One region of the Kitasatospora sp. NPDC023176 genome, then DNA from elsewhere that is predicted to be linked to it. Evidence: riboswitches for the same ligand, from Rfam matches in the RefSeq annotation. Region 1 holds a riboswitch; each other region holds the start of a gene.
The links. A riboswitch is a leader RNA that binds a small molecule or an ion and turns the genes downstream of it on or off. The one in region 1 is predicted to bind cyclic di-AMP.
Positions count from the first base shown of each region.

Region 2: linked by a shared signal. The riboswitch ahead of ACZ3YL_RS28965 (M23 family metallopeptidase) and the one ahead of ACZ3YL_RS12700 (transglycosylase family protein) in region 1 are both predicted to bind cyclic di-AMP.
Region 3: linked by a shared signal. The riboswitch ahead of ACZ3YL_RS01675 (glycoside hydrolase family 16 protein) and the one ahead of ACZ3YL_RS12700 (transglycosylase family protein) in region 1 are both predicted to bind cyclic di-AMP.
Region 4: linked by a shared signal. The riboswitch ahead of ACZ3YL_RS21315 (NlpC/P60 family protein) and the one ahead of ACZ3YL_RS12700 (transglycosylase family protein) in region 1 are both predicted to bind cyclic di-AMP.

Region 1 is NZ_JBVHIP010000007.1:6,071-13,065, forward strand. It holds partial or broken gene ACZ3YL_RS12685 (DUF501 domain-containing protein) at 1-297, opposite strand, end outside; gene ACZ3YL_RS12690 (FtsB family cell division protein) at 269-751, opposite strand; gene eno (phosphopyruvate hydratase) at 900-2,186, opposite strand; gene ACZ3YL_RS12700 (transglycosylase family protein) at 2,451-3,236, opposite strand; cyclic di-AMP (ydaO/yuaA leader) riboswitch at 3,238-3,407, opposite strand; gene ACZ3YL_RS12705 (cytochrome P450 family protein) at 3,618-4,946, opposite strand; gene ACZ3YL_RS12710 (SDR family NAD(P)-dependent oxidoreductase) at 5,314-5,751, shown strand; gene ACZ3YL_RS12715 (nucleoside triphosphate pyrophosphohydrolase) at 5,773-6,810, opposite strand; gene ACZ3YL_RS12720 (protein kinase domain-containing protein) at 6,993-6,995, opposite strand, start outside.
Region 2 is NZ_JBVHIP010000025.1:105,005-111,999, reverse strand. It holds gene purB (adenylosuccinate lyase) at 1-758, shown strand, start outside; gene ACZ3YL_RS28970 (MFS transporter) at 782-2,239, opposite strand; cyclic di-AMP (ydaO/yuaA leader) riboswitch at 2,636-2,819, shown strand; gene ACZ3YL_RS28965 (M23 family metallopeptidase) at 2,822-3,799, shown strand; gene ACZ3YL_RS28960 (APC family permease) at 4,155-5,699, shown strand; gene ACZ3YL_RS28955 (DUF2470 domain-containing protein) at 5,704-6,423, opposite strand; gene ACZ3YL_RS28950 (RidA family protein) at 6,541-6,951, opposite strand; gene ACZ3YL_RS28945 (IclR family transcriptional regulator) at 6,984-6,995, opposite strand, start outside.
Region 3 is NZ_JBVHIP010000001.1:299,350-306,344, forward strand. It holds gene ACZ3YL_RS01660 (allophanate hydrolase-related protein) at 96-497, opposite strand; gene aceB (malate synthase A) at 643-2,325, opposite strand; gene ACZ3YL_RS01670 (IclR family transcriptional regulator) at 2,526-3,323, shown strand; gene ACZ3YL_RS01675 (glycoside hydrolase family 16 protein) at 3,490-4,890, opposite strand; cyclic di-AMP (ydaO/yuaA leader) riboswitch at 4,891-5,056, opposite strand; gene ACZ3YL_RS01680 (MoaF-related domain-containing protein) at 5,498-5,914, shown strand; gene ACZ3YL_RS01685 (alpha/beta hydrolase) at 5,988-6,995, opposite strand, start outside.
Region 4 is NZ_JBVHIP010000015.1:67,528-74,522, forward strand. It holds gene ACZ3YL_RS21295 (rhomboid family intramembrane serine protease) at 1-776, opposite strand, end outside; gene ACZ3YL_RS21300 (hypothetical protein) at 1,006-1,269, shown strand; gene ACZ3YL_RS21305 (NYN domain-containing protein) at 1,625-2,926, shown strand; gene ACZ3YL_RS21310 (C40 family peptidase) at 3,128-4,162, shown strand; cyclic di-AMP (ydaO/yuaA leader) riboswitch at 4,500-4,654, shown strand; gene ACZ3YL_RS21315 (NlpC/P60 family protein) at 4,665-5,789, shown strand; gene ACZ3YL_RS21320 (C40 family peptidase) at 6,017-6,995, shown strand, end outside.

The DNA of each region.
Region 1 (6,995 bases):
GGCCAGCTCCGGGTCCTCGGCGAGCCGGGCGGTCTGGTCCTTCATCACGCCCTCGGCCTCCAGGGTGCCGATCAGCGAGGCGGCCTTGGGGCAGGTCAGGTAGTACAGCGTCGGGAACGGCGTGCCGTCCGGCAGCCGGGGGGCCGTCTCCACGACGTCGGGGTTGCCGCAGGGGCAGCGGTGCGCCACACCGCGCAGGCCGCGCGGCACCCGGCCGAGCTGGGCGGCGATCGCCGCGACGTCGGCGTCGGAGACGGCGGGGTGGTTCTCAGTGGTCATGGGGGGTGGGGTCTCCAACGGAGGACGGGGGGAGCGGACGGGGGACGGCGGGAGCCAGCGCGACGGTGTCGGCGGCGTCCACCGAGTCCCAGATGCTGGTGTACCAGGGCTTGGCGGCCTTCGCCGGGCCGGCCGCCGCGTCGGCGGAGGGGGTGGCCGAGGTGGCCGGGGCGGAGGGCCGGGCGGCCGCACCGGACGGGTCCACCGCGATGTACGGGGTCTCCCCCGGCACCGCGTAGTGCAGCCGGGCGCGGGCCTGCGCCTTGACGTACTCCGGATCCTGCCAGCGGGCCTTGTCCCGGCGCAGTTGGTCGACCTGCTGGCGCGCGTGGTCGGCCTTCGCCCGCTGGGCGGAGATCTCGGCGCGCTGGGAGATGAACTGCCGGGTCGGGTAGGCCAGGATCGCGACCAGCGAGCAGAGCACCAGGACGAGGACGGTCGCCCGGCTCGTGAACCGAGGCCGGGCCGCCAAGCCCGGGATCCTCCAGCCAGCCATCTCCCGTATCCCCTCCTGGTCGCGACGGTGCCCCGCCGTCCACCCTACGGGGTGTGCGGCGGGGCACCGGTCAGGCGTGCGCTACCGGGGACCTTCGGCCCCCTGGTTTCCAGCCCGTGGGTTCTCAGCCCTCGTACTTGAACCGCGGGAAGGCGCCGCGGCCGGCGTACTCGGCGGCGTCGTCGAGGATCTCCTCGATGCGCAGCAGCTGGTTGTACTTGGCGACGCGCTCGGAGCGGGCCGGGGCACCGGTCTTGATCTGGCCGCAGTTGGTGGCGACGGCCAGGTCGGCGATGGTGACGTCCTCGGTCTCGCCGGAGCGGTGCGACATCATGCAGCGGTAGCCGTTGCGCTGGGCCAGCTCGACGGCGTCCAGGGTCTCGGTCAGCGAGCCGATCTGGTTCACCTTCACCAGCAGGGCGTTGGCGGTGCCGGTCTCGATGCCCTTGGCCAGGCGGGCCGGGTTGGTGACGAACAGGTCGTCGCCGACCAGCTGGACCTTGTCGCCCAGCTTGACGGTCATGGCCTTCCAGCCGTCCCAGTCCGACTCGTCCAGCGGGTCCTCGATGGAGACCAGCGGGTAGGCGGCGACCAGCTCGGCGTAGTACTCGATGAGCTCGGCGGCCGACAGGGCCTTGCCCTCGAACTGGTAGGCGCCGTCGTTGTAGAACTCGGAGGCGGCGACGTCCAGGGCCAGCGCGATGTCACGGCCGGGCACGTAGCCGGCCTTCTGGATGGCCTCGGTGATGAGGTCCAGGGCCTCGCGGTTGCTGTCCAGGTTCGGCGCGAAGCCGCCCTCGTCGCCGAGGCCGGTGGACAGGCCGCGCTCCTTCAGCACGCCCTTGAGGGTGTGGTAGACCTCGACGCCCCAGCGGACGGCCTCGGAGAAGGACTCCGCGCCGATCGGGGCGATCATGAACTCCTGGATGTCGACGTTGGAGTCCGCGTGGGATCCACCGTTGAGGATGTTCATCATCGGGACCGGCAGGACGTGCGCGTTCGGGCCGCCCAGGTAGCGGAACAGCGGCAGGTCGCTGGCCTCGGAGGCGGCGTGGGCGACGGCCAGCGAGACGCCCAGGATGGCGTTGGCGCCGAGCGAGGACTTGTCCGGGGTCGCGTCCAGGTCGAGCATGGCCTGGTCGATCAGGCGCTGCTCGGTGGCGTCGTAGCCGACCAGCTCCGGGCCGATCTGCTCGATGACGGCCAGGACGGCCTTCTCCACGCCCTTGCCGAAGTAGCGGTTCTTGTCACCGTCGCGCAGCTCCAGCGCCTCGAAGGCGCCGGTCGAGGCACCCGACGGAACAGCGGCACGACCCGTGCTGCCGTCGTCGAGGCCGACCTCGACCTCGACCGTGGGGTTGCCGCGGGAGTCGAGGATTTCGCGGGCTACGACGACATCGATGGACGGCACGAAGGCATCTCCTTGCGGAAGCAGGTCCGGCGGGCGGTGGTGCTGTCGGCCGGACGATTGCGGAGTCGTTACGACCAGAGCCTAACCGCCCGGACTCCCGAGACCACGTCGGCCTCGGCCCCGTCTCAGCGTGTGGCCCCGATACCCACCGGTAGTTCACCTGCCCGACCCGGTTCGTCCCACCGTCGCGGACGAATGCGGACGAAGGGGGCCGCCGGGCGCGACCCCCTCCTCCGGTCGGGCTTCCGATCGGTGCGCGGCGGCTCAGCCGAGCTGCAGCACCTGGCCGGGCATGATCAGGTCCGGGTCGCCGCCGACCGTGCCGCGGTTGCCGTCGTACAGCGCCTGCCAGCCGCCGGACACACCCTGGGCAGCGGCGATGGTCGACAGCGTGTCGCCGGAGCGGACGGTGTAGTCGTGGCCGGTCGGAGCGGTCGGGGCCTGGGCGGCGCGCGGGGCGGCGTGCTTCGGCGTGTACTGCTGGACCGGCTGCTCGGCGGGCTTCTCGGCCTGCTTCGGCGCGGCGTGCTTCGGGGCGTACTGCTGGACGGGCTTCGCGGCGGGCTTGGCGGCCTGCTGCTTCGCGGTCTGCTGCTGGGCCTGCGGCTGCTGCTGCTTCGGCGCGGACTGCGGCTTGGCGTCCGAGGAGGAGTCCACGGCCGCCGGGGCGCCGCCCTTGCTCAGGCCGGCCTTGACGGAGCAGACCGGCCAGGCACCCGGGCCCTGCGAGGAGAGCACCTTCTCGGCGACCGTGATCTGCTGCGCCCGGCTGGCCTGGTTGGCCTGCGCCGCGAACGCGGTGCCGCCGTACGCCTTCCAGGTGCTGGAGGTGAACTGCAGGCCGCCGTAGAAGCCGTTGCCGGTGTTGATGCTCCAGTTGCCGCCGCTCTCGCACTGGGCGACGGAGTCCCAGGCGGAGGCCGGGGCGGCGGAGGCGCCGGTGGCGGTGAGGAGCGGCAGTGCGAGTCCGACGCCGGCCACACCGGCGACGGCGATGGCCTTCTCGGCCTGGGTGCGGCGACGATGACGGCCAGTTCCAGCGAACAGCATGAAGGTCCCTCTCCGCACGCCTGCGAGGTGAGCTGTCGGGTTCGGACCGGGAGGTGGCCCGGCCGCCGTCGGCGGAATCGATTCCGCTTGGGCGGCTTCACCCCAAGCCGTGGGGAGACGGCAACAAACCTGGGTCCCCCGCCCCTGCCCAGGGTCTGGTCGGTTTCCCGTCGCGCGGCGGGCAGGACTCGGCGTTCCGCGCACGGGGTCCGCAGCTGCGAACTCCAGGGAGACTAGACAGATCCTCAGACCAATCACAAGCTCATATCGTCGACATCACACAAAAATTACGGCACGTGTTCGATCGCCTACCAACAGCGGGGCTTTGTCCGGTTTGATGGGCGTTCATACCGCCGCCAAGGGCGGCTCGGCGACACCGCGTCAGCGTGTCGGAGCCTCAGCGCGGGCGTGCGGGGAGCGGCTTTCCGGACTGAATTCGACCGGAAGTTCGCGCAGTCCACGCATGATCAGGCCACCACGCCACCGCAGATTCTCCGGACTTTCGGCCAGCCGCAGATCGGGCAGCCGGGAAAGCAGCGTGGCCAGCGCGGACCGCCCTTCGAGCCGCGCCAGCGGGGCGCCGATGCAGTAGTGGATGCCGTGCCCGAACCCCAGGTGGGGGTTGTCGCTCCGGGCCAGGTCGAGGGTGTTCTCGTCCGCGAACCGGGCCGGGTCGCGGTCCGCCGCCGCCAGCACCACCAGCACCGGGTCACCGACCGGGATGTCCACCCCGCCGATGGTCAGCGGCCGGGTCGCGAACCGCCAGGTCGCCATCTCCACCGGCCCGTCGTAGCGCAGGAGTTCCTCGATCCCGGTCTCCAGCAGCCCGGTCTCGCCCCGGGCCACCGACTCCTGCAGCAGCGCCCGCTGCCCCGGGTTGCGCAGCAGCGCGTACGTCCCGTTGCCGATCAGGTTGACCGTCGTCTCGAACCCGGCGAACAGCAGGATGAAGGCCATCGCCGCGGCCTCGTTCTCGGTCAGGTGCTCGCCGTGGTCGCTCGCCCGGATCAGACCGGAGATCAGGTCGTCGCCGAGGTCCGCCCGCTTGCGGTGGATCAGCTCCAGCAGGTACGCCCGCATCCGCTTCACCGCCCGCCCCACACCGCCGCGTTGGCCGCCGGCCTGGCCCGGCTTGGTGTGCCGCAGCATCATGCCCGCCCAGTCCCGGAAGTCGTCCTGGTCCTCGGCCGGCACGCCCAGCATGTCGCAGATCGCGTAGATGGGGAGCGGGAAGGCGAACTCGTGGATGAGGTCCGCCGATCCGCGCTGCGCGAAGCCGTCGATCAGCCGGTCGGTCAGCTGCTGCACCCGCGGCTCGAACTCCGCCACCCGGCGCGGGGTGAACGCCTTCGCCACCAGGCGGCGCAGCCGGGTGTGGTCCGGCGGGTCGATGTTCAGCAGGTGGGTCATCAGGTCCGCCTGCCGCTCCCCCGGGATGCCCACCCGGCCGGTGCGGTGCGCCTGCTCGCTGTGGTGCGCCGGGTTCTTCGACAGCCGGCCGTCCGCGAGCGCCTGCCGGGCGTCCGCGTACCTGGTCACCAGCCAGGCCTCCACACCGCTCGGCAGCGTGGTGCGGTGCACCGGGGCGTGCTCGCGCAGCCAGGCGTAGGCGGGGTACGGGTCGGCGGCGAACTCCCAGGTGAAGAGCTGCGGGTCGGACTGCGGGTCGGACTGGGCGGCGGGCTGGGCGCCCTCGGGCTGAGCTGGCATGCGTCGACCGTAACCGCTGGACCGGACGCGGCCGGACGGCCTCGGGGGCGCCGCCGGGACGTCACCGGTTCGCGAACCGGCCGTGGGCCGCTCGTGGTCCGCTTGCGAGCCGCTCGCACGCCGCTCGTCAGCCGCTCACAAGCCGCTCGCGAGCCCTGGGCGAGCGGTGCGCGAGGGGTGTGCCAACACTCCGGGGACGGCCCGTGAACGGTCCGTGGACAGCCCTTGGACAGCTCTTGGCCCGGTGGCAGGCGTGAGCCTGGTCACCTGAGGGGTAATCCCTGTTGCGGAGGGTCAGGACGTGCCTACGATCCTCCGCAGTACGCGTGGGCGCCGGTGCGGTGTCGCCCACAGGGAGGAGCAGGCCATGCGGGTCAGCGGAGCAGTCGTCGTCATCGCGGTACTCGACGGCGGTTCGGGAGCCGACCTCGCCCGCCGGTTCACCGCGGCCGGCGCCGCCGGGATGCTGATCGCGGACCAGCACGTCGCGATCGCCGAGGACCTCGCCGCCGAACTCGACCGGCCCGGCTGCCCCGTGGTCGGCGTCTCCGGGGACATCCGCCGGCCCAGCGACGTCGCCGCCCTGGTCGACACCGCCGAGAAGCACCTCGGGCCGATCGACCTCTTCTGCGTCGCCGGCCCGAAGGGCGAGCGGGTCGTCTCCCTCGCCGACCTGCCCGACCACCTCGACCTGGAGCGCCTCGCCGAACTGGTCGCCCTGGTCGGCGAGGCCATCGGCGAACTCGTCCCGCCGCAGCGGCTCCCTGCCGGGCACAGCGTCGGGCACGCCGCCACGGCGGCCTGAGCCCGCGCCCGGCCTGGACGCCTACTCCGGCTTGAGCCCCTCGGCCGCGCGCACCGCCTCCCGGTAGCCGCGCGCGGCCGAGCGCAGCGCCGCGTCCACGTCCACCCCCGCGTCGTGCGCCCGCTGCGCCACCGCCAGCAGCAGCCGGCCCGCCGACTCCGCGGTCAGCTCCTCCGGCAGCCGGTACGGCTCGTCCGGCACCTCGGTGAACCCCGCCCGGCGCACCCGGGAGACCAGCTTCGCCGCGTACGCCAGCGCCGGCAGCCCGGCCGGCACGCCGTCCAGGACGGACTCCCGGTCCGCCTTCTCCGCCGCCTTCAGCTGCTCCCAGTTCGCCTCCACCTCGGCGGCACCGTCGGCCTCGACGTCCCCGAACACGTGCGGGTGCCGGTACACCAGCTTCTCCACGATGTCCCCGGCCACGTCATCGACGGTGAACGGCCCGGTCGGGTGCTCCTCGGCGATCCGGGCGTGGAAGAACACCTGCAGCAGCACGTCGCCCAACTCCTCGCGCAGCGCGTCCCGGTCCCCCTCCTCGATCGCCTCGACCAGCTCGTAGGCCTCCTCGACCAGGTACTTCACCAGGCTCTCGTGGGTCTGCTCGGCGTCCCACGGGCAGCCGCCCGGCGAGCGCAGCCGGTCCATCACCGAGGCGAGGTCCAGCAGCCGCGCGCCCGGCAGGTCGTACGAGCCCGGCAGCACCTCGATCTCCGGCACCTCACCGGCGTGCTCCACCGCGAGGCGGGCCAGCGCGTCCGTCAACCCCGGATCCCCGTCCGGACCGCCCAGCCACACCGTCGCCCCCGCCCCGGCCGGCTGCCCGGTCAGCAGCCGCGCCAGCGCCGGCGCCGAACCGGCCGGCACCACCTCGACCACCACCCCGGCCTGCCGCACCGCCGCCACCTGCGGATGCCCCTCATCGGCCACCAGCACCCGCCCCGCCGACCGCAGGGCCTCCCAGGCCGGCCACGCCAGCAATCCGGGGGCCACCCGGTGGGTGGTGGTCAGCAGGATCAACTTCGCGCCCGGAGTGTCCGTCTGCACAGCATTCGTCGTCACACCTCGAACCTACCCGCCCCGCCCCACCCCGGTCCGGGCCACCAAGACACCCGCCGGCTCCCTGTTCCCGCTCCCCACGGACGGCGAACGGCCGGCCCCGCCGGGTCCCGGTGAACGCCCGCGCGAGGAGGCCGGCGCGGAAGGTCGAACCCGCCGACTTCCCGTGCCCCGGCCGGAGGGGGTCA
Region 2 (6,995 bases), on a different contig from region 1:
ACCACGTGCTCACCAGCGTCGGCCAGGTCTACCCGCGCTCGCTGGACTTCGAGGTGCTCACTGCCCTCGTCCAGCTGGCCGCCGCGCCGTCCAGCCTGGCCAAGACCATCCGTCTGATGGCCGGCCACGAGCTGGTGACGGAGGGCTTCAAGGAGGGCCAGGTCGGCTCCTCCGCGATGCCGCACAAGATGAACACCCGCTCCTGCGAGCGCGTCAACGGCCTGGCCGTGATCCTGCGCGGCTACGCCTCGATGACCGGCGAGCTGGCCGGCGACCAGTGGAACGAGGGTGACGTCTCCTGCTCGGTGGTGCGCCGGGTCGCGCTGCCGGACGCCTTCTTCGCCTTCGACGGCCTGCTGGAGACCTTCCTCACCGTCCTGGACGAGTTCGGCGCCTTCCCCGCCGTGATCGAGGCCGAGCTGGACCGCTACCTGCCGTTCCTGGCCACCACCAAGGTGCTGATGGGCTCGGTGCGCGCGGGCGTCGGCCGGGAGACCGCCCACGAGGTCATCAAGGAGCACGCCGTCGCCTCCGCGCTGGCGATGCGCGCGGGCGCCCGGGAGAACGAGCTGCTGGACCGGCTCGCCGCCGACGAGCGGATCCCGCTGGACCGGGCCGCGCTGGACGCGCTGCTGGGCGACCGGCTGTCCTTCACCGGCGCGGCCGGGGCGCAGGTCGCCGAGGTCGTCCGCCAGGTGGCGGCCGTCGCGGCGGCCTACCCGGAGGCGGCCAAGTACGCGCCCGGCGACATCCTCTGACACGCCGCTGAATTGACGCCGCGTCAGCTCTCGGCCGAGGGCCCCGCCGCCGTTCCGGTGGTGGGGCCCTCGGGCGTCCGGGGGCGGCCCGGGTCGAACGGCGGGGTGGTGGTGGCGCAGGGCCAGTCGCAGTTCGGCTCGGCCACCGGGTGCTCCTCCTCCGGCGCGAGCACGTTGCCCCGGATGGTGGTGAAGGCGATCAGCCCGCCGGTGGCCAGCAGGCCCGCGCAGATCAGCATCGCGGTGTGGAAGGCGGAGTCCACCGAGGACGGCACCCGGTAGGCGTCGCCGCTCAGCCCGGCCAGGGCCGGCAGCGCGGCCACCGCGAGCAGGCCGGCCGCGCGGGCGGCGGCGTTGTTGACGCCGCTGGCGATGCCCGCGTGCCGCACCTCGACGGCGGCCAGCACGGTCGCGGTCAGCGGTGCGACCAGCAGGGTCATCCCCGAGCCCATCACCGCGACGGCGGGCAGCACGTCCACCCAGTAGGAGGAGCCGGGGCCGATGCGCAGCATCAGCAGCACCCCGGCGGCGCACAGCAGCGGGCCGACGGTGAGCGGGAGGCGCGGGCCGATCCGCTTGCCGAGGCGACCGGCGCGCGCGGACAGGGTCAGCATCAGCACCGTGATGGGCACCAGGGCGAAGCCGGAGACCAGCGGGGAGAACCCGGAGACGATCTGAAGCTGCACCACCAGCAGGAAGAACACCCCGCTGAACGCCGCGTAGACGCAGAGGGTGACCAGGTTCACGGCGGTGAACAGCCGGGAGGAGAACAGTCCGAGCGGCAGCATCGGATAGGGCGAGCGCCGCTCGACAGTCACGAAGGCGGCGCCCAGCAGCAGGCCGATCGCGCCGGTGACCCAGACGGCGGGGGACAGGCCCTCCCCGGCGGCGGTGAGCGCGTAGGTGATCGCGCCGAGGGCGAGCGCGGCGAGCAGCGCGCCGGGCACGTCGAAGCGGCCGGTCGCGGACTCGTCCCGGCTCTCCGGGACGTAACGGGAGGTCACCGCGATGACGGCGGCGGCCAGCGGCAGGTTCAGCAGGAAGATCCAGCGCCAGCCGGGGCCGTCCACCAGCCAGCCGCCGAGGAAGGGGCCGACGGCTGCCGACACCCCGCCCAGGCCGGACCACAGGCCCACCGCCGCCGAGCGGTCGTCCGGGTGGAAGACGGCCTGGAGCATGGCGAGCGAGCCCGGGGTGAGCAGCGCCCCGCCGATGCCCTGGACGGCGCGGGCGGCGATCAGCACGTGGATGGTCGGGGCGGCGGCGCAGGCCGCGGACGCGGCGGCGAACCAGACCACGCCGATGAGGAAGACCCGGCGCCGCCCGTAGCGGTCGCCGAGGGCGCCGCCGAGCAGGATCAGGCCCGCCAGGGTGAGCAGATAGGCGTTCAGGGTCCATTGCAGGGAGGCGAGGGAGGCGCCGAGGTCGGCGCCGATCCGGGGGAGGGCGACGTTCACCACGGTGCCGTCGAGCATCGCCATGCTGGAGCCGAGCACCGTTGCCAGGAGAACCCAGCGACCCTGCGCGGTGCCCAGGCGCAGAGTTCCTGCTTGAGAGGTGGCCACCGGCTGATCCTGCGCCCGCCGGGGTGTACGTGACAAGGGTCACCGGGTGGTGTGTCGGCCCGTGGCGGTTCGTGACCGGACGATCGCGCAGGGGTGGCCTGGTCGGCGCAGGGTGCTGGATCAGTGGCACGGGGTGAATGGATTGTGCACGTACGGTGCAGCGGATCATTCGGAGGGTGACCACTGCGCCGGGATTGGTTGCCGATTCAAGAGATCGACATTGCTTCACCTGAACGGATGAGTTTTAGTTCAGCGACCGCCCGGCCAGCCCGGACGGATCCACCGGGTGGAACGCCGAGTCCTGCCGCTGCCCGGTGGCTCGCACCGAACTCTGTACGGCAGGAGCGGGGGACCCACAGGTAAGTCGCCGGACCGGAGTTCGCGCCTCTTCAGGGCGTGGACGACCAGGACCGGCTTGGGGTGAAGCCGCGCATGCGGCCGGGCAACTCCAGCCCGAACCCGACAGCTCACCTCGCAGGCGTCGGAGAGGAAAATTCCATGCCTGCACAGGCTCGTCGTATCGCCCTGCCCCGTGCCGCCCGGATCGGCATCGCCACCGCCGTCACCGGCGCCTCGTTCGTCCTGCCGCTCGTGACCGCGATGGGCGCCCAGGCGGACACCTCCCCGGCTGCTCCGGCCGCCTCGACCGCTTCGGTCGCCTCGGTCGCTTCGCAGGACGCCGCTCCGGCCGCCGGGCACCAGAGCTACCGCGTCATCAGTGGCGACACCCTCTCGAAGATCGCCGACATCAAGGACGTCCAGGGCGGCTGGCACGCGCTGTACGAGCAGAACCGCTCGGTGGTCGGGGCCAACCCGAACCTGATCTTCCCGGGCCAGCAGCTGGCCCTCGTGGGCCACGCGGCTGACGCCGCGAAGCCCGCCGCGCCCGCCGCGCCCGCCGCCCCGGCGAAGCCGGCCGCTGCTCCGGCCACCCAGGACGCCTCCGCCGCCGCGGACACCCAGGTGCAGGTCCAGACCGAGGCCGCCAAGCCGGGCGCCCAGCTGCAGACCCAGGTGCAGACCGCCGCCCCGGCCCAGGCCGTCACCGCCGCCCCGGTCGCCGTCACCACCGGTTTCGTCGCCCCGCTCGCCAACCCGGTGCTGGGCGAGGCCTACGGCGTGGCCGGCTCGATGTGGGCCTCCGGCCACCACACCGGCCAGGACTTCATCGCCTCCACCGGCACCCCGCTGCGCGCCGTCGCCAAGGGTGTCGTGGTGAAGGCCGCCAACGACGGCGCCTACGGCAACGAGGTCGAGATCAAGCTCGCCGACGGCAAGTACGCGCAGTACGCGCACCTGTCCTCGATCGGCGTGAAGGTCGGCCAGAGCGTCACCACCGGCCAGCAGCTGGGCCTCTCCGGTGCGACCGGCAACGTGACCGGCCCGCACCTGCACTTCGAGATCCGCACCGGTCCGGAGTACGGCTCGGACATCGACCCGGTCGCCTACCTGCGGGCGCACGGCGTCGCGCTCTGATCCCTGGTCCCTTCCACGGGACCGTGTGAACCACCGCTGATGCGGGGCGAATCGACCGCCCGGGATGGTCATGTCGGGTGACCGCTCGACCGGGTGATCGCCGCAGCAGTGGACCTGGGCGCGGGACACGCCCACGGCCGGCCCGGCCGCACGGGACAAGCTCTCGTACGGCCGGGCCGGCCACCGCCGTTTCCGGTCCGTGGCGGTGTTCGGGGCCTCGAACGCGCCGTCAACCCGTCGGCTTCGTCGGATCATCAGCCGTACTCCGGGGCGGCCGTCGGCGCGCGATCCTGTCGGTCAGTCAGTGCCCGGCCGGTTCGGCGGGCGGCAGTGTCCGGGTGGACGAGGAGGCCGGATGACCGTCCGGAGCGGGGACGCGGTCGGTTCCGCCGGTGAGCGGGCCGGGCCGGGCGGGGTCGACCGGCTGAAGGCGGACTCGGTCGGCCTGGCGGGCGTGGTGTTCATGGCGGTCGCCACCGCGGCCCCGATCACCGCGATGACCGGGAACCTGCCGATCGTCATCGGGCAGGGCAACGGGGTCGGCGCGCCGGCCGCGTACGTCCTGGCGACCGCGGTGCTCACGGTGTTCTCGGTCGGGTACGTGGCGATGGCCCGGCACATCACGGCGGCCGGGGCGTTCTACGGCTACGTCTCGCACGGGCTCGGCCGGGTGGTCGGGATGGCCTCGGGGATGCTCGCGCTGCTGGCCTACATGATCTTCGAGGCCTCGGTCATCGGCTTCTTCGCGTACTCGCTGCGCGGGCTGGTCCGGTCGCAGCTGGGCGTGGACCTCGGCTGGGGCTGGTACGCGGTGCTCGGGATGACGGCGATCGGGGTGATGGCCTGGTTCGACCTGCATCTGACGGCGAAGGTGCTCGGGGTGGCGCTGGTGCTGGAGCTGGTGGTGCTGGGCGCGGTCTCGCTGGCCGTGCTGGTCTCCGGTGGCGGGCCGGACGGGATCGTCGGCGAGGCCGTGAACCCGTTGAACGGGCTCAGGGGAGCGGGGAGTTCGGGACCGGCGGCGGCCGGGTTGGGACTGTTCTTCGCGTTCTGCTCCTGGGTCGGCTTCGAGTCGACGGCGATGTACGGCGAGGAGTCGCGGGACCCGAAGCGGGTGGTGCCGCGGGCCACCATGGTGTCGGTGATCGGGATCGGGCTGTTCTACGTCTTCGTGTCCTGGATGATCCTGTCCGGCAACGGAGTCGAGCACGCGATCGCGGTGGCGAGCGGGGCGGTGCCGGGCAAGGACGGGAACAGCCTGTTCCTCGATCCGCTCGGCGCACACCTGGGCAGCTGGGCGGTCACGGTGTTCCAATGGCTGGTCGTCACCGGCTCGTTCGCCTGTGCGATGGCCTTCCACCAGTGCGCCGCACGGTACTTGTACGCGATCGGGCGGGAGGGGCTGCTGCACCCGGCGCTCGGCCGGACCCATCCGCGGCACGGTTCGCCGTACGTCGCCTCGGTCGCGCAGTCGGTGATCGCGGCCGGGCTGGTGTTGGCGTTCCTGGCGGCGGGGATGGACCCGTACGTCCATCTGTACACGCTGCTGGCGCTGTTGGGGACGATGGCGATCCTGGTGGTGCAGACGCTGTGCTCCTTCGCGGTGGTGGGGTACTTCCACGTGCAGGGCCGGCACCCGGAGACCGCGCACTGGTGCCGGACGCTGCTCGCGCCGCTGGCCGGCGGGGTGGCGATGGGCGCGGTGGTGGCGCTGCTGGTGGTCAACCGGGGTGCGGCGGCCGGAGCGGCGGCGGGCACCCTGCTGTTCCGGCTGACCCCGTACCTGGTGATCGGGGTGTTCCTGGGCGGGATCGGGACGGCGCTGGTGCTGCGGCGCCGGCGGCCGGAGCTGTACGCGCGGATGGGGCGGATCGTGCTGGAGGACGCGGCGGAGCGGTGAGCGGTCAGCGCCGGCGGGCGGGCAGGTCGTGCTCGGCGGCGGTGAGCAGCTCGTGCATCCGGTGGCCGAAGTCCTCGGTGTCGTCGGCGGGTTGGGGGAAGACCAGGCGGACGTCGCGGTGGCCGTGCGAGTAGTCCAGGCGCAGCACCAGGCCGTGGCGGTCCAGGGCGAGCGGGCGGACGGCCGGCCGGTGGGTGAGCAGGGCCGGGTCGAGCAGGCGGGTGAGCAGGTCGAGGGCGTCGGCGTGGTCGTCGGCCAGGTGGGTGAGCAGGGCGGCCTCGTGCCGGGCCAGCGGGTCGGGGGTGGCGAGGGCGAGCTCGGCGGCGGTGAGCGCGTTGGTGCCGTACGGGGTGGCGAGGACGGCGTGGGCGACGTCGACGCGCAGGTGGACGCCGAGGCCGTCGTCGGTGAGGTGGGCCAGGTGCAGCCGGCCGGCCAGGGTGAGCCGGGCGCGGATCCGGTCGCGGACGGCGACGGGGGAGACATCGGTGACGTCGAGCACGACGGCCAGGCCGTCGGTGGCGCCGGCGGCGGCCGCGGTGAGCGGGGCGTCGAGCGGGACGCGCAGGCGCAGTCGGGAGCCGTGGACGGAGACCGGGGTGTCCAGCTCGTGGTGCTCGCCGAGGGCGCGCACGGTGAGTGAGGAGGTCGCGCTGAGCAGGCTGTGGACCCGGTCGGCGGTGGTGGGCTCGGGCACCTGGGCGTCGCCGGTGGGCAGGCTCATGGACGGACCTCCTGTTAGTTAGGTGAGCCTAACCTAATGTCCGGGTGGGGGTGTGGCAAGTGCGGCGAGGGCCCGGACGCGCGGTGGCGTCCGGGCCTCGGGGGCGTTGGCGGTGGGTCAGGAGACGACGGCCTGGGCGTCGATCTCCACCAGCATCGGCTCCTGCGGCAGTTCGACGAAGACGGTGGTCCGGCAGGGCTTCACGCCGCCCGGCTCGATGTTCTCGTCGATGAACTCGGCGTAGACCTCGTTCATCAGCGGGAAGTCGGCGCGCTTGGTGAGGTAGACGCGGAACATCACCACGTCCTCGATGGTGGCGCCGCCGGCCTCGACGATGGCCTTGACGTTCTCCAGCGTGCGGCGGGTCTGGGCCTTCACATCGCCGTGGTGGAGGTACTCGCCGGTGGCCGGGTCCTGCGGGCCCTGGCCGGAGACCTGCAGGATCGGGCCCTTGCGGACGCCCTGGGAGAACATCCAGGCGGGGGCCGGGGCGCCGTCGGTGCGGATCTCGAACTTGTCGGAGTCCATGGGGTTCCTTACGTGCGGTTGGTGACGGTCCGTCAGGATTGTTC
Region 3 (6,995 bases), on a different contig from region 1:
ACCCCGGACTCCGTACACCCGGCAGGGTGTACGGACCGCGGCCCCGAACCCACGGCGAGGGTTCGGGGCCGCGGCGTGTGCTGCGGCGCCTGCCCTCAGGCCGTGCGCCCCAGCGTCCCCAGGTACGCGCGCCAGCCGCCGTGGTGGGTGATCTCCCGGTGCACGCCGCGCTCGACCTCGCCGCGGGCGAGCAGCATCGAGAAGCACGCGGAGCCGTCCTCCAGCTCGATCACGCCGAGCTCCAGCTCCCTGGGCTCGCCCGGCAGGATGACGTCCCGCAGGCGCTCCAGGCTGATCTCGTACAGCTCGCCCTCGATCGCGCTGTCGGCGGCCGGGTCGGGCAGCAGCCCCGGGCAGACGTCCGTCCCGCCGCTGTGGTCGATGGAGAAGAAGCGGTAACCGGTCGCGGTGCGGGCCGGGCCGATCAGGGCGTCGGCGACCTTGGCGTGGAACGGTCCGCCGACCATCGCCTGGCCGTTGAAGAAGATGCGTGCCATCGGTGAACTCCTCGGAACGAAAAGACCGTTCCGCACGGCGACGAGAGGACAGGTGGATTCGTCGCCGTACGGAACGGAGCATTGGGCGGTGGAACTGCTACAGCCCGGCAGGCGGCAGCGGTGGCGCCGGCGGATAGGTTGGTACTCAGCCCAGCAGGGGCAGCGCGGGGAGGGTCAGGAAGTCCGCGAACTCCTCGGCCAGGGCGACCTGTTCGAAGAGCTGGGCGGCCTCGCGCCAGCGGCCGGCCTGGTAGGCCTGGTCGCCGGACTCGGCGCGGAGCTCGGCCAGTTCGGTGGCGACCAGGGTGCGCACCAACTCGGCGGTGGCCTTCTCGCCGGTGTCGGACAGCACGACCCCGTTGTGGATCCACTGCCAGATCTGCGAGCGGGAGATCTCGGCGGTGGCGGCGTCCTCCATCATGTTGAAGATGCCGACCGCGCCGAGCCCGCGCAGCCACGCCTCGATGTAGCGCAGGCCGACCTGGACGGCGTTGTGCAGCCCGGCCCGGGTGCAGGTGCCGCCAGCGCCGGCGATGTCGAGCAGGTCGGCGGCGGTGACCGGCTCGGCCGGGCCGGGGTTGTCCTTCTGGTTCGGCCGCTCGCCGAGCACCGCGTCGAAGGAGGCCTGGGCGACCGGGACGAGGTCCGGGTGGGCGACCCAGGAGCCGTCGAAGCCGTTGCCGGCCTCGCGGTCCTTGTCCGCCTTGACCTTCTCCAGCGCGGCGGCGTTGACCTCGGGGTCCCGGCGGCTGGGGATGAACGCGGCCATGCCGCCGATCGCGTGGGCGCCGCGCCTGTGGCAGGTGCGCACCAGCAGGCGGGTGTAGGCGGCCATGAACGGCGAGGCCATGGTGACGCTGTTGCGGTCCGGCAGGATGTAGTGCTCGCCGGCGTCGCGGAAGTTCTTGACGATCGAGAACAGGTAGTCCCAGCGCCCGGCGTTGAGGCCGGCCGCGTGGTCGCGCAGCTCGTGGAGGATCTCGTCCATCTCGAAGGCCGCGGTGATGGTCTCGATCAGGACGGTGGCCCGGACGGTTCCGTGCGAGATGCCCAACTCGGCCTGGGCGTGGGTGAACACGTCGTTCCAGAGCCGGGCCTCGAGGTGGCTCTCGGTCTTCGGCAGGTAGAAGTACGGGCCGGAGTTGGGGTCCTCGGCGCCCTTGGCGAGCAGCCGGGCGGCGTTGTGGAAGAAGTACAGGCCGAAGTCGACGAACGCGCCGGCCACCGGGACGCCGTCGACCAGCAGGTGGTTCTCGTCCAGGTGCCAGCCACGCGGGCGGACCACGACGGTGGCGAGTTCGGCGGCGGGCTTGAGGGTGTAGGCCTTGCCGGCCGTGCTGGTGAAGTCGATCCGGCCCTCGAAGGCGTCGATCAGGTTGACCTGGCCGCTGACCACGTTCTCCCAGGTCGGGGAGGTGGCGTCCTCGAAGTCGGCGAGCCAGATCTTCGCCCCGGAGTTGAGCGCGTTGATGACCATCTTGCGGTCGGTGGGGCCGGTGATCTCGACCCGGCGGTCCTGGAGGGCGCGCGGCGCCTCGGCGACCTTCCAGTCGCCGGCCCGGATGTCGGCGGTCTCGGGGAGGAAGTCCAGCGTGCCGGTGCGGGCGATCTCGGCGCGTCGGCTCTTCCGCCTGGCCAGCAGTTCCTGTCGGCGGCCCTCGAAGGCGCGATGGAGGCCCACGACGAAGGCGACCGCCTCCGGGGTGAGCACCTCCTCCGCCCGATGGACGCGCGGACCGGCGACAGTGACGACCGGAGCGGCGGTAGAGGAGGCGATTGGGGGTACCCCCGGCCGGAGGCTGGGGGAGGGCCCCTGATCTGCAGCCATGAGCAGGACACTCCTAAGACGGTTGAGCCTGGCGAAGGGGGCTCCGGTGGGAACGCCCTCGGGAACTTCCTCGATCGTTACCCGCCTGTCGGCGAGTTCGATTCTGTAAGGTGGAGACTAGTTTCCGCGATACAGAATTTCAACGGTTTGTTGAAGAGTCGCCGGGACTCTACTCCTCCCCGACAGCGAAGGGAACGCCGGTGGTTGCGACCCCCGACACAGCATCGACGACAGGCGCCGACCGCGCGAGCGGCGGCGTGCAGTCCGTCGAGCGCGCCTTCCAACTCCTGGAGGCGCTGGCCGACTCGGGCGGCGTGGCCACCCTCAGTGAGCTCTCCACCAGCTCCGGCCTCCCGATGCCGACCATCCACCGACTGGTCCGTACCCTCGTCCAGCAGGGCTATGTCCGCCAGGACACCGCACGCCGCTACACCCTCGGCCCCCGGCTGATCCGGCTCGGCGAGACGGCCGGCCGGCTGCTCGGCAGCTGGGCCCGCCCGTACCTGGCCGAACTCATGGAGGCCACCGGCGAGACCGCCAACCTGGCGGTGCTGGAGGGCGGCGAGGTGGTGTACGTCGGGCAGGTGCAGTCGCGGCGCTCGATGCGGATGTTCACCGAGGTCGGACGGCGGGTGCAGCCGCACTGCACCGGCGTCGGCAAGGCCCTGCTCGCCCAGCTCCCCGAGGACGAGGCGCGCGCGATCCTGGGCCCCAACTCGCTGCCCGCGCACACCGAGTACACCCTCACCGACCCGCAGGAGCTGATGGACCAGCTCGCCGAGGCGCGCGAGCGCGGGTACGTGGTGGACGACCAGGAGCAGGAGATCGGCGTCCGCTGCATCGCCCTCACGGTACCGGGCGCGCCGACGCCCACCGCGCTCTCGGTATCCGGCCCGGAGGCCCGGATCCGGGCGCTGGAGGATCAGACGGGGGCGTCCTCGCTGGTACCGGTGATGCAGGAGATCGCGACCCGGCTGGGGCAGGTCCTGGCGCCCTGACGCCTGATTCTGACGCTACGTCAATTCACCTGCCGCACCTGGGGATCAACGCAAGAACCGGCAGCCGTTCCGACCACGCGCGGTGGTCGAGGCGGCTGCCGGTCCCTGAGAGCGGCTGGTCTTGGGTGGTGCGGGTTCGGCTACCCGGGGCGGGCTACGTGACGGCTCAGCGGTAGACGCGCACGTAGTCGGCGGCGAAGGTGATCGGGGTGTTCCCCTGCGGCGCAGGGTGGTACTTGCCCGCGCCCACCGAGAGGTTGAGGATCAGGTACGCCGAGAAGCCGGCGCCCACGCCCTTGTTGTCCGAGTACACCTTGACGCCGTTGACGTACCAGTCCACCGAGTTGGCGCCGTAGTAGGTGCCGATGGTGACCCACTGGTCCTTGGCGACGGCCTTGGCGTCGGTGTAGTACTCGGGGTTGCTCGGGTTGACGTGGTTGGTCAGCTCCAGCAGGTTCGGGTTGTCGGGGTGGTACTCGAAGGAGTCGATCTCCCCGTTGCCGTTCTTCCAGGTCCACAGGGCGGGCCAGGCGCCGCCCACGGAGGGCATCTTGACCCGGGTCTCGGCGTAGTCGCCGGTCTTGACCTGGAAGCCCTCGGCGGAACCCTCGGTGGTCAGGAAACCGGTGTTCCAGGACTGCTGGCCGTTCTCCAGGGTGGGGCCGCCCGGGGTGGCGGTGAAGGTGGCGACGCCGTTCGCGACGGTGACGTTGTTCTTGTTCAGCCAGTCGAGCTTGTTGTCGTCCGGGTTGTGGTTCCCGTACTTGTACGAGGTGCTCTTGTCGCCGACCCAGCGCTGGCCCCAGTCGATCGGGCCGTTGAACTCGTCGGACCAGGTCAGCGACTTGCCGGCGATCGGGGAGGACGGCGCCGGGGTGCTCGGGCTCGCGGTGGCGCTCGGGCTCGCGGTTGGGCTGGTCGGGCTCGTCGGGCTCGCGGTCGGTGTGGTGGTCGGGCTCGCGGTCGGGCTCGTGGTCGGCGGCGGCGTGGTGGTCGGGCTGGTCGTCGGCGTGGGCGTCGGCGCGGTGGTCGGGCTCGTGGTCGGCGACGGCTTGGCGCTGGGGGTGGCGGTCGGGGCCGGGGTCGGCGTCGACGTGCCGGTGCGGGAGACCACCAGCTGCTGCGAGGGCAGGTTGTGCCAGGCGCCCCCGAGGTCCTGCCAGAAGCCGAACTGGGTGTACGTCCCGGCCGGCAGGGTGCGCGCACCGCTGGTGAAGTCGACCCCGCTCGGGCATATCCGCGCGTTGGTCGCGTTGCCCGGGAAGTCCAGGTTGGTGCCGCGCGCGTCACGGACGCCGACGCCGACGGTCTTGGCGACGAAGCAGGCCGAGGAGTGCAGGCTCAGCGAAGCGGTGGTGGCCTGGCCGGCGACCATGGCGGCCGGAGCGAGCCGGTCCTGGGTGACGGTCGGGGCGGTGGCGGCCTGGGCACCGGCGACGGACGGCAGCCCGAACAGGCCTGCGCCGCTGATCGCCAGCGCCCCGGTGGCGGCGAGGGCGGCGTTGCGGCCGCGGTGGGACGGACGGGCGTGGCGGGGCGCGCGGCGGCGCCGGGCAGGCTGGTGCATGGGGGTCCTCTGCGACGCCTGCGAGGTGAGCTGTCGGATTCGGACTGCAGTTGCCCGGCCGCCTGTGGAGCGGCTTCACCCCTAGCCACGGCCCGCACACTGGTGCGTACGGGCCGGGCGCTGACCTTGGTTCCCCCGCTCCCGTCCGCTGTGGCGCTCGACAGCTCGCCGACGGGTGGACGGGACTCGGCGTCCCGGCGGCGGGGTCCGCGACGGCGGACGACGGTTGCAGGCTAGGCAGGCCGTCCGTGAACGGACAACCTGATCGGGCCGGTTGTCGCACAGCTCACAGTGGTGTCGATCAACGACGCTGCGTGGTGGCCGAGTTGATCAACCACGTCGTCGCGGCCCGGGGCTCAGCCGAGCCAGCCGGCCACCTGGCTCTCGGCCTCCGGCGACCAGGCCGGCTCCAGGTGGTTCAGCCCGGGTAGCAGTCGCTGCCGCCGGTCGGCAGCACCCCGAGCCAGGGCTGCTAGGACCGGCGTGCGGCCGCCGCCCATGTGCCGGTCACACACGGTGAGCGGCGCGGTGGTGGCGGACCGTACCGTGGCGCGGGGCCGCCCGAGTCCGCCCGGTCGGATAAATTGGAGCCCTGGCGTTTTCCACGGTGCACAAGTGCACCGAGCCCGACCCGTACGACCCGTACGACCCGCACGGTCCGTCCCGCGCTCCCGAGAAGAGGTCCCGCCCCACCATGACCGCGTCCCTGCCCGCCTTCGCCGGCCGTACCTACGTCTTCCGGGCCGACAACGGCGCGGCCTTCCGCAACAGCTACTCGGCCGACGGCACTCGGCTGCGCTGGGAGGGCCTCGGCGAGTCGGCCGGCCAGTGGGAGGACGTGCGGCTGCACGTCGCCGAGGTCGCGCCGGAGATCTACTTCATCAGCTGGACGGAGCAGAGCGGGATCACCGTCAGCCATGTGATGGACCTCAATGCGCTGACCGTACGGGCCTTCTGGACCTTCGAGGGCGAGGGCGGCCGGGTCGGCCAGCTGCACACCGGGACGCTGGAGCGGGTGGCCTGACCGGCGCCGGGCCGTAGAACGCGTCGAACCCCCGGGGCCTGGGCTCCGGGGGTTCGACGCGTTCCCGTCGCCGTCAGACGGTCTGGCTCGCCTGGCCCGAGGGGTTCGGCCGGCCGGGCTGGTTCGGCTGGCTGGGCTGGTTCGGCACCTTGAGGTGCTGGGACAGCCACTCCAGCGAGGACGGCAGCAGGGCGCTCCAGGTCTCGAAGTTGTGGCCGCCGTTCTCGAGCATGCTGTACGAGACCTTCATGGGGCTCCGCACCGCGTCGATGAACGCCTCGGTGTCCGGCTTGTAGTTGCCGTCGCCCTTCTTGGTACCGGCCAGCAGGACCGAGATGTCCGGCGGCGGCATGTTCTTCAGCCGCCACATCAGGTTGGCCTCGTTGCGGCGCTGCTTGCTGCCGCCGAAGAGGTCGCCGGTGGTCGGGTCGTCGGCGGCGTCGTAGTAGCCGGACAGGGCGACGGCGGTCGGGAAGACGTCCGGGTGGCGCATGGCCATCTTGACGGCGCAGTAGCCGCCGGTCGAGTTGCCCATGAAGGCCCAGGCGTGCGGATCGGGCGAGACCCGGTAGCTGGCCTGGATCGCCGAGGTGACGTCCTTGGTGAAGTACGTGTCGGACTGGGCGCCGCCCGGGATGTCCTCGCACTCGGTGTCCTGCGGCATGGCGGGCGAGGGCTGCAGCATGACCATGACGGTCGGCTGCATCCGGCCCTCCTGCAGCAGCTTGAGCGCGGCGCCCGGGTAGTTGAAGCGGGTGATCAGGTTCTCGGCGATTCCTGGGAACCCGGTGCTGACGATCACCGCCGGGAACTGCTTCTGCGCGTACTCGGGCTGGAAGTACTGCGGCGGCAGGTAGACGAAACCCTCGGTCGACAGCCGGCTCACCTTGCCGTCGATCCGGACCTTGCGGATCTCGCCGGACTGGCCGGGTTCACGGCCCCTCGCGCCGCCGCCCTTGACCGACGCCTGGCCTATGGTCTCCACCAGCAGGCGGCCGGAGGCGTCCGCCTTGTTGTGTATCACCACCGGGCCGGTGCTGCCGGTGCCCAGCAGGTCGTCCCAACTGCTGTAGAACGCGAA
Region 4 (6,995 bases), on a different contig from region 1:
GGGCGTCTCGGGGGGTGTCCGGCCACGGTGCAGGCGTACAGGAAGCCGGCCGAGAAGCCGATCACGTGCACCAGGTAGGCCACCCCGGGCCCGGCCGAGTGCACCGACCACCACTGCAGGGCGAACCAGAGGCCGAGCACCAGCCAGGCCGGGAAGCGCAGCGGGAGGAAGAGGAGCAGCGGGACCAGGGTGGTGACCCGGGCCCGCGGGTGGAAGCGCAGGTAGGCGCCGAGGACGCCGGAGATCGCGCCCGAGGCGCCGATCAGGACCCGGGTGGAGTCCGGCGAGTGGGCCTCGGCGAGCGCGAAGCCGTACGAGGCCAGGCTGCCGGCGGCCAGGTAGAAGAGGAGGTACCTGGCCCGGCCGAGCCGCCGTTCGACGGTGGGGCCGAAGACGTGGAGGAAGAGCAGGTTGCCCAGCAGGTGCAGCCAGCCGGCGTGCAGGAAGAGGCCGGTGAGGGCGGACACCGCGGGGTGTTTGCCGGTGGTGGGGGCGGCGGGGCAGCCGGGGACCGGGTCGGGGGCCTCGGCCAGTTGCCCGGCGGTGAGCGGGTGGCCGGTCAGCAGTTCGGCGGGGACGGCTCCCCAGCGCTGCTCGTAGCGCTGCTCGGCGCAGATCCGGGCCTGGCCGGTGCCGTACAGCGGGTTGACGCCGGCCGCCGGGCCGAGCAGGAAGACCAGGGTGTTGACCGCGATCAGGGCGTAGGTGACCGCCGGGGCGGGCACCGCCGGGCGGCCGTCCCACGCGTCGGTGTGGCCGGGGGCCGCGAGTGCCATGCGGCCAAGCATCCCTCCGGGCGCGGCAGGTGACACGGCGGTTTACGGCAGGTGGACTACCGGTCCGTCCGGCGGGGCGGAACGGGCTCCGGTCATCTCAGCTGACCGGTGGTCCTGATGGTTGCCCCAGGCAATAGGCTTGGGCCGGGCCATCCCGCCTCCCGCCGCCGATGCCGGGGCTCCGGGGGGAGCGCCTAGCCCACCCAGGGACCAGCCGAGAGGATCCCCGATGACCGTCCCCGCACTGACCGCCGAGACGCGCTGGCGCTGCACGCTGTGCGGCAACCTCACCCGCTTCGACGTGACCCGCACCGCGCGGGTGACCGAGTTCCTGCACTTCGACCTGGCCGGCGAGTCCAAGGTCGAGGAGACCGAGGTGCACAGCGAGACGATCGAGTCGGTGCGCTGCCGCTGGTGCAACGCGGTGGACCAGGTCGAGCTGGTGGCCCGCCCGGGTGCCGAGGGCGCGGAGGCCCCCGCCGCGCAGGGCTGACCCCTCCGGTGCGGTGGGTGGTGCGCGACGCGGCCGTCCACCGCACGGGACAATACAGACAAGACGCACGGAGCGTGACGACAGGGGCGGCCGCGGCCGTACCCGCTGGATCAGGATCGGAGCCGAGGACGTGGTGGACGCAGCGAGGGAGCCCGGCGAACCGCAGGGGCTTCAGCCCGCTGCGCAGGCACCGGAGCCGGCGGCCGGGACGGTCCCGTCCGAGACCCCTGGCGGGGGCGCCGACGCTTCGGGCACTCCCGCTTCGGGTGCTGCCGCCTCGGATACTCCCGCCTCGGATACTCCCGCCTCGGATACTCCTGCCTCGGGTGCTGCCGCGGAGCGCGCGGCCGAGAAGCTGGACCGGCCGCTGCCCGAGGGCGTGCGCCGGCGGGTGGTCGGGCTGGCCTCGGACGCGCTGGGCGGGCTGCCGCCCGGGGAGCTGCCGCAGAGCCTGCGTCAGTACGCCAAGTTCACCCCCGCGCGGCGGGCCAAGTACGCGGCCACCGCGCTGGCGGCGGCGCTGGAGTCCGAGCCGGCCTTCCGGGTGCGGATAGCGGAGCGGCTGCGGCTGGGCCAGCCGGACCTGGTGAAGGCGTTGGAGTCGGGCAGCGTCCCCGGCGCCGCCGATCCGATGGACGTCGCGGCCGCCGCCTACCTGGTGCGCTCGGCGGGCTGGAGCCGGCTGGTCGCCGAGGCCGGCGAGGAGGCCGAGCGGGCCGGCGCCGAGGACGCGGTGGCGGAGGCCTCCCGGCTGGTGGAGAAGCTGCAGGCCGAACTGGCCGAGGTGCGGGCCGCCGCCCGGGCGGACCTGGACCGCCAGCGCGCGGAGTTCGAGGGCGTCCGGCGGGAGGCCGAGTCGCTGCGCAAGAAGGTGCGGTCGCTGGAGAGCGACACCCGCCGGGCGCAGGCCGAGACCCGGCGGGTGGCCGCGGAACTGGAGGCCGCGAAGGCGCAGGCCGCGGGTGAGCGCAGCGCGGCCGAGAGCGAGGCGCGGCGGTTGCGGCACCGGGTGTCCGAGCTGGAGAGCGCGGCCGAGCAGGGCCGCCGCTCGGCCCGGGAGGGGCGCAGCGTCGAGGACATGCGGCTGCGGCTGCTGCTGGACACCGTGCTGCAGTCGGCGCAGGGCCTGCAGCGCGAGCTGGCGTTGCCGGTCTCCCAGATCCGCCCGGCGGACCTGGTGGAGGCGGTGGTGCCGGGGGCGGCCTCGCCGCACGACGTGGCCCGGCGCGGCCTGGCCGACGACGACCCGGCGCTGCTGGACCAGCTGCTGGCGATCCCCCAGGTGCACCTGGTGGTGGACGGCTACAACGTGACCAAGACCGGGTACCCGACGCTGCCGCTGGAGCAGCAGCGGATCCGGCTGCTGGGCGGGCTGGCGATGCTGGCCCAGCGCACCCAGGCGGAGGTCACCTGTGTGTTCGACGGGCAGGACCTGGACGTCCCGGTCATCATGGCGCCACCGCGCGGGGTGCGGGTACGGTTCAGTCGGACCGGCGAGACCGCGGACGAGTTGATCCGCCGTCTGGTCCGGGCCGAGCCGCAGGGCCGTCCGGTGGTGGTGGTCTCCACCGACCGGGAGGTCGCGGAGGGCGTACGGAAGGCGGGCGCGCGCCCGGTGGCCTCGGTGCTGCTGCTGAACCGGCTGGCCCGGCCCTGATCGGGGGCCCGGGCGGCGTGATGGCAGGTCAGTGCCGTCGCCGTGGGGGTGTGCGGATCCGGTGAAGTCAGCGGGAGAACCGGAGTTCACGCCTTCGGGGGAGTGGCAAAACGGGTAGATCTTCACTAGGGTCTGGCGTCAAACCTATTTTCCGGTATCTCACCCGATCGGGCGAGTCCGTTGGAAGAAGGAGCCGGTCTCTTGGCCTCCCACCGCCGTCCCAGGCAGCCCAGCCGCGCGCGGGTCTCCGTGCTCACCGCTGCCGCTGCGACCGCGGTCGCCCTCTCCGCTCAGGTGGCCGCGCACGCCGCGCCGCAGCCGAACACGACCGACGTCAAGGCGCAGATCGACCAGCTCCAGCAGGACCAGGAGCAGGCGGCGGAGAAGTACAACGGCGCCAAGGAGCGCGCCGACCAGCTCCGCAAGCAGGCCGACCAGCTGCAGGATCAGGTGGCCCGCAGCCAGGACCAGATGAGTCAGCTGCAGACCGGCCTGGCCCAGGTCGCCGGCGAGCAGTACCGCACCGGCGGCATCGACCCGTCCGTCCAGCTGATGCTCTCCTCCGACCCGTCGGGCTACCTGGAGAAGGCGTCGAGCGTCCAGCAGGCCAGCACCAGTCAGACCGAGGCGCTCAAGGGCCTGCTCGACCAGCAGCGCCGGCTGGACCAGGAGAAGGCCGAGGCGGCCGCCGTACTGGCCTCGCTGGACTCCACCACCAAGGACCTGAACCAGGCCAAGGCGGACGTCAACACGAAGCTGAAGGCCGCCCAGGACCTGCTGAACTCGCTCAGCGCCGCCGACCGCGCCGCGCTGCGGGCCCAGCAGCAGCAGGACGACCGCGCCTCGCGCGGCGCCGACCGGGTCGACCTCAGCAACCTGCCGCCGGCCAGCGGCTACGCGGCCGTGGCCGTGGCCAAGGCGATGAGCAAGCAGGGTTCGCCGTACGTCTGGGGCGCCACCGGGTCGAGCACCTTCGACTGCTCGGGCCTGATGGTCTGGGCGTACGGCCAGGCCGGCGTCTCGCTGCCGCGCACCTCGCAGGAGCAGGGCCACATCGGGACCGCGGTGACGCTGGCCACGGCTCAGCCGGGCGACCTGGTGATCTACGGCGGGGACATGCACCACGTCGCGATGTACATCGGCAACGGCATGGTGGTCCACGCGCCGCACACCGGTGACGTGGTGAAGGTGATGAAGGCCGACGCGATGCCGATCAACACCATCCGCCGGATCTGACGGGCCGACACGCCGTCGGGGCCCGTTCCGGCCGTGTGATCCGCGCCACCCTCCGGTCGGAGGGTGGCGCTTCGGCTTGTCCGTTCCGTGGCTGACTCGTGAGACCTGATCAGCTTTGCGTGCGGAACTGATCACCATCAGTCATTTTCACAAAAGAACATGGGTAATCTTCCGTCTTTTTTCTGACAAGGATTTGAACGGATCACGGTTCAGTTACTAGGGTCATGCTCCGAACCACCGCACTGTCGATCACCCAGCCCGGGTGGCGGCGGTGGTTACCGCCGAGTTCGCGAAACAGCGGGGCAGGTCGAAGCGACTGCCCGACAGGGGAGCCCAGTAGTCGGGGGTGCTGCGGAGCGGAGCCGGGGAACCACGTTCCTCCGGGGTGAATCGGCGCCAGGTCGGCCGTAGGTGAGGCCGGTGAGGCGTCGTAGGGCATGCTTCCGGCCCGAACCCGTCAGCTCACCCGGTAGGCGGACGTAGGAAGAAGGAGCCCGCCTTCGTGGCGTCCCATCGTCGTCCCAAGCCCGCCAGTCGCGCTCGTGTCTCGATCCTGACCGGCTTCGCCGCCGCGGCCGTCGCGCTCTCCGCGCAGTCCGGCGCGCACGCCGACCCGCAGCCGACCAAGGACCAGGTCAAGGAGCAGGTCGACCAGCTCAACAACCAGGCCGAGCAGGCGACCGAGAAGTACAACGCCGCCCAGGAGAAGCAGCAGGAGCTGGAGAAGCAGGTCTCCGGCATGCAGGACCAGGTGGCCCGGCAGCAGGCGCAGGTGACCGACCTCCAGGGCGGCCTCGCCGAGATCGCGGGCGAGCAGTACCGCAACGGCGGCATATCCCCGACCGTCCAGCTGATGCTCTCCTCCAGTCCGGACAACTTCCTCAGCCAGGCCGGTGCGCTCAACCAGGCCGGCAGCACCCAGAAGAACCAGCTGAAGCAGCTCCAGGACCAGCAGCGCAAGCTGGACCAGGACCGTACCGAGGCCCAGGGCAAGCTCGCCGAGCTGGAGGCCACCACCACCCAGCTGAAGGCCTCCAAGGACGAGGTCCAGACCAAGCTGAAGGCGGCCCAGGACCTGCTCAACACGCTGACCGAGCAGGAGCGCCAGGCGATCAAGGCGGCCGAGGACAAGGCCGCCGCCGACGCCAAGGCCAAGGCGGACGCCGCCGCGAAGGCCGCCCAGCCCGCCAGCTCGGACCGCGCCTCGCGCGACAGCAGCCGCAGCGACATCGGCGCGGGCGCCGCCTCCGCGCCGGTCAAGATCGCCCCGGGCAGCTCGCACGGCGCGGCCGCGCTGGCCGCCGCCGCCACCAAGGTCGGCAGCCCGTACGTCTGGGGCGCCACCGGCCCCGGCTCCTTCGACTGCTCCGGCCTGATGGTCTGGGCGTTCAACCAGGCCGGCGTGTCGCTGCCGCGCACCTCCCAGGAGCAGGCGGGCGCCGGCACCCGGATCGGCTCGGACATCTCCCAGGCCCAGCCCGGCGACATGCTGATCTTCTACGGCGACGCCCACCACGTCGGCATCTACGCCGGCAACGGCCAGGTGCTGCACGCTCCCAAGCCGGGTGCGTCGGTCCGCTACGAGGCCGTCTCCAACATGCCGCTGGCCTCCATCGTCCGGGTCTGATCCCCGCTCGAAGGTTCACGGGCCCGGTCCTCCGCCACGGGGGGCCGGGCCTGCGGCTTTTCCGGCGGCTCGGCCTGATGTCCGAATAGGGGTCAAATATTCGGGTCCGGAGGGGTTTGGACTCGCTTGCCCGGACTCGCTAACGTCTGCCACCGGACTCCCGCTCGACGGCCGCCCAGCAGGGCGCGGCCGCGGGGCCGCGCCGCAGGAATGGAGCCGCTGCCGACATGCCCGTGCACCGTCGTTCCCAACTGCTCGCCCGTGCGCTGGTACTGACCGCGGCCGCCACCACGGCCCTGGGCGTGGCGACCGCCGGCAGTGCCCAGGCCGCCCCCGGAGCGCCGGACGCGCCCGACCGCAAGGACGTCAAGGCCCAGGTCGAGCAGCTGTACGACGAGGCCGAGCAGGCGTCGGAGAAGTACAACGCCGCCCAGGAGGCGCAGAAGCGGCTCCTCGGCGAGACCACGATCCTGCAGGGCGAGGTCGCCGCCGCCCAGGACCAGCTCAACCAGCTGCGCGGGGACCTCGCCACGGTGGCCGGGGCCGAGTACCGGAGCGGCGGGATGGCCCAGACCGCCCAGCTGATGCTCTCCACCGACCCCGAGGGCTACCTCGCCCGCGCCCGGACCCTCGGCCAGGCCGCCGAACGTCAGCAGGAGACCCTGCACGAGCTGGTCACCCGTCAGCGCGGGCTCGACCAGCGCCGCACCGAGACCGCGGCCAAGCTCGCCGAACTGGACCAGGCCCGCCGCTCGCTGGCCGAGAACAAGCAGCAGATCCAGCAACGGCTGACCAAGGCCCAGAAGCTGCTCAACAGCCTGGGCGTCGCCGAGCGGACCCGGATGGTCGCCCAGGACGCCCGGGACGCCGAACAGCGCGCCACCCGCGGCACCGACCGGCTGGACCTCGGCAGCGCCCCGGCCGCCTCCGAGCGCGGGGCCGCCGCGCTGGCCGCCGCGGTGCGGATGATCGGCTCGCCCTACGTCTACGGATCCACCGGACCCCGTGCCTTCGACTGCTCCGGTCTGATGTACTACAGCTGGCGGCAGGCCGGAGTGACCCTGCCGCGGACCTCGCAGGCCCAGGCGTACGCCGGGCAGCGGATCAACCTCTCCGAAGCACGGCCGGGAGACCTGGTGATCTTCTACCGGGACATGCACCACGTCGGGATGTACGCCGGCGGCGGGGTGATGGTGCACGCGCCGT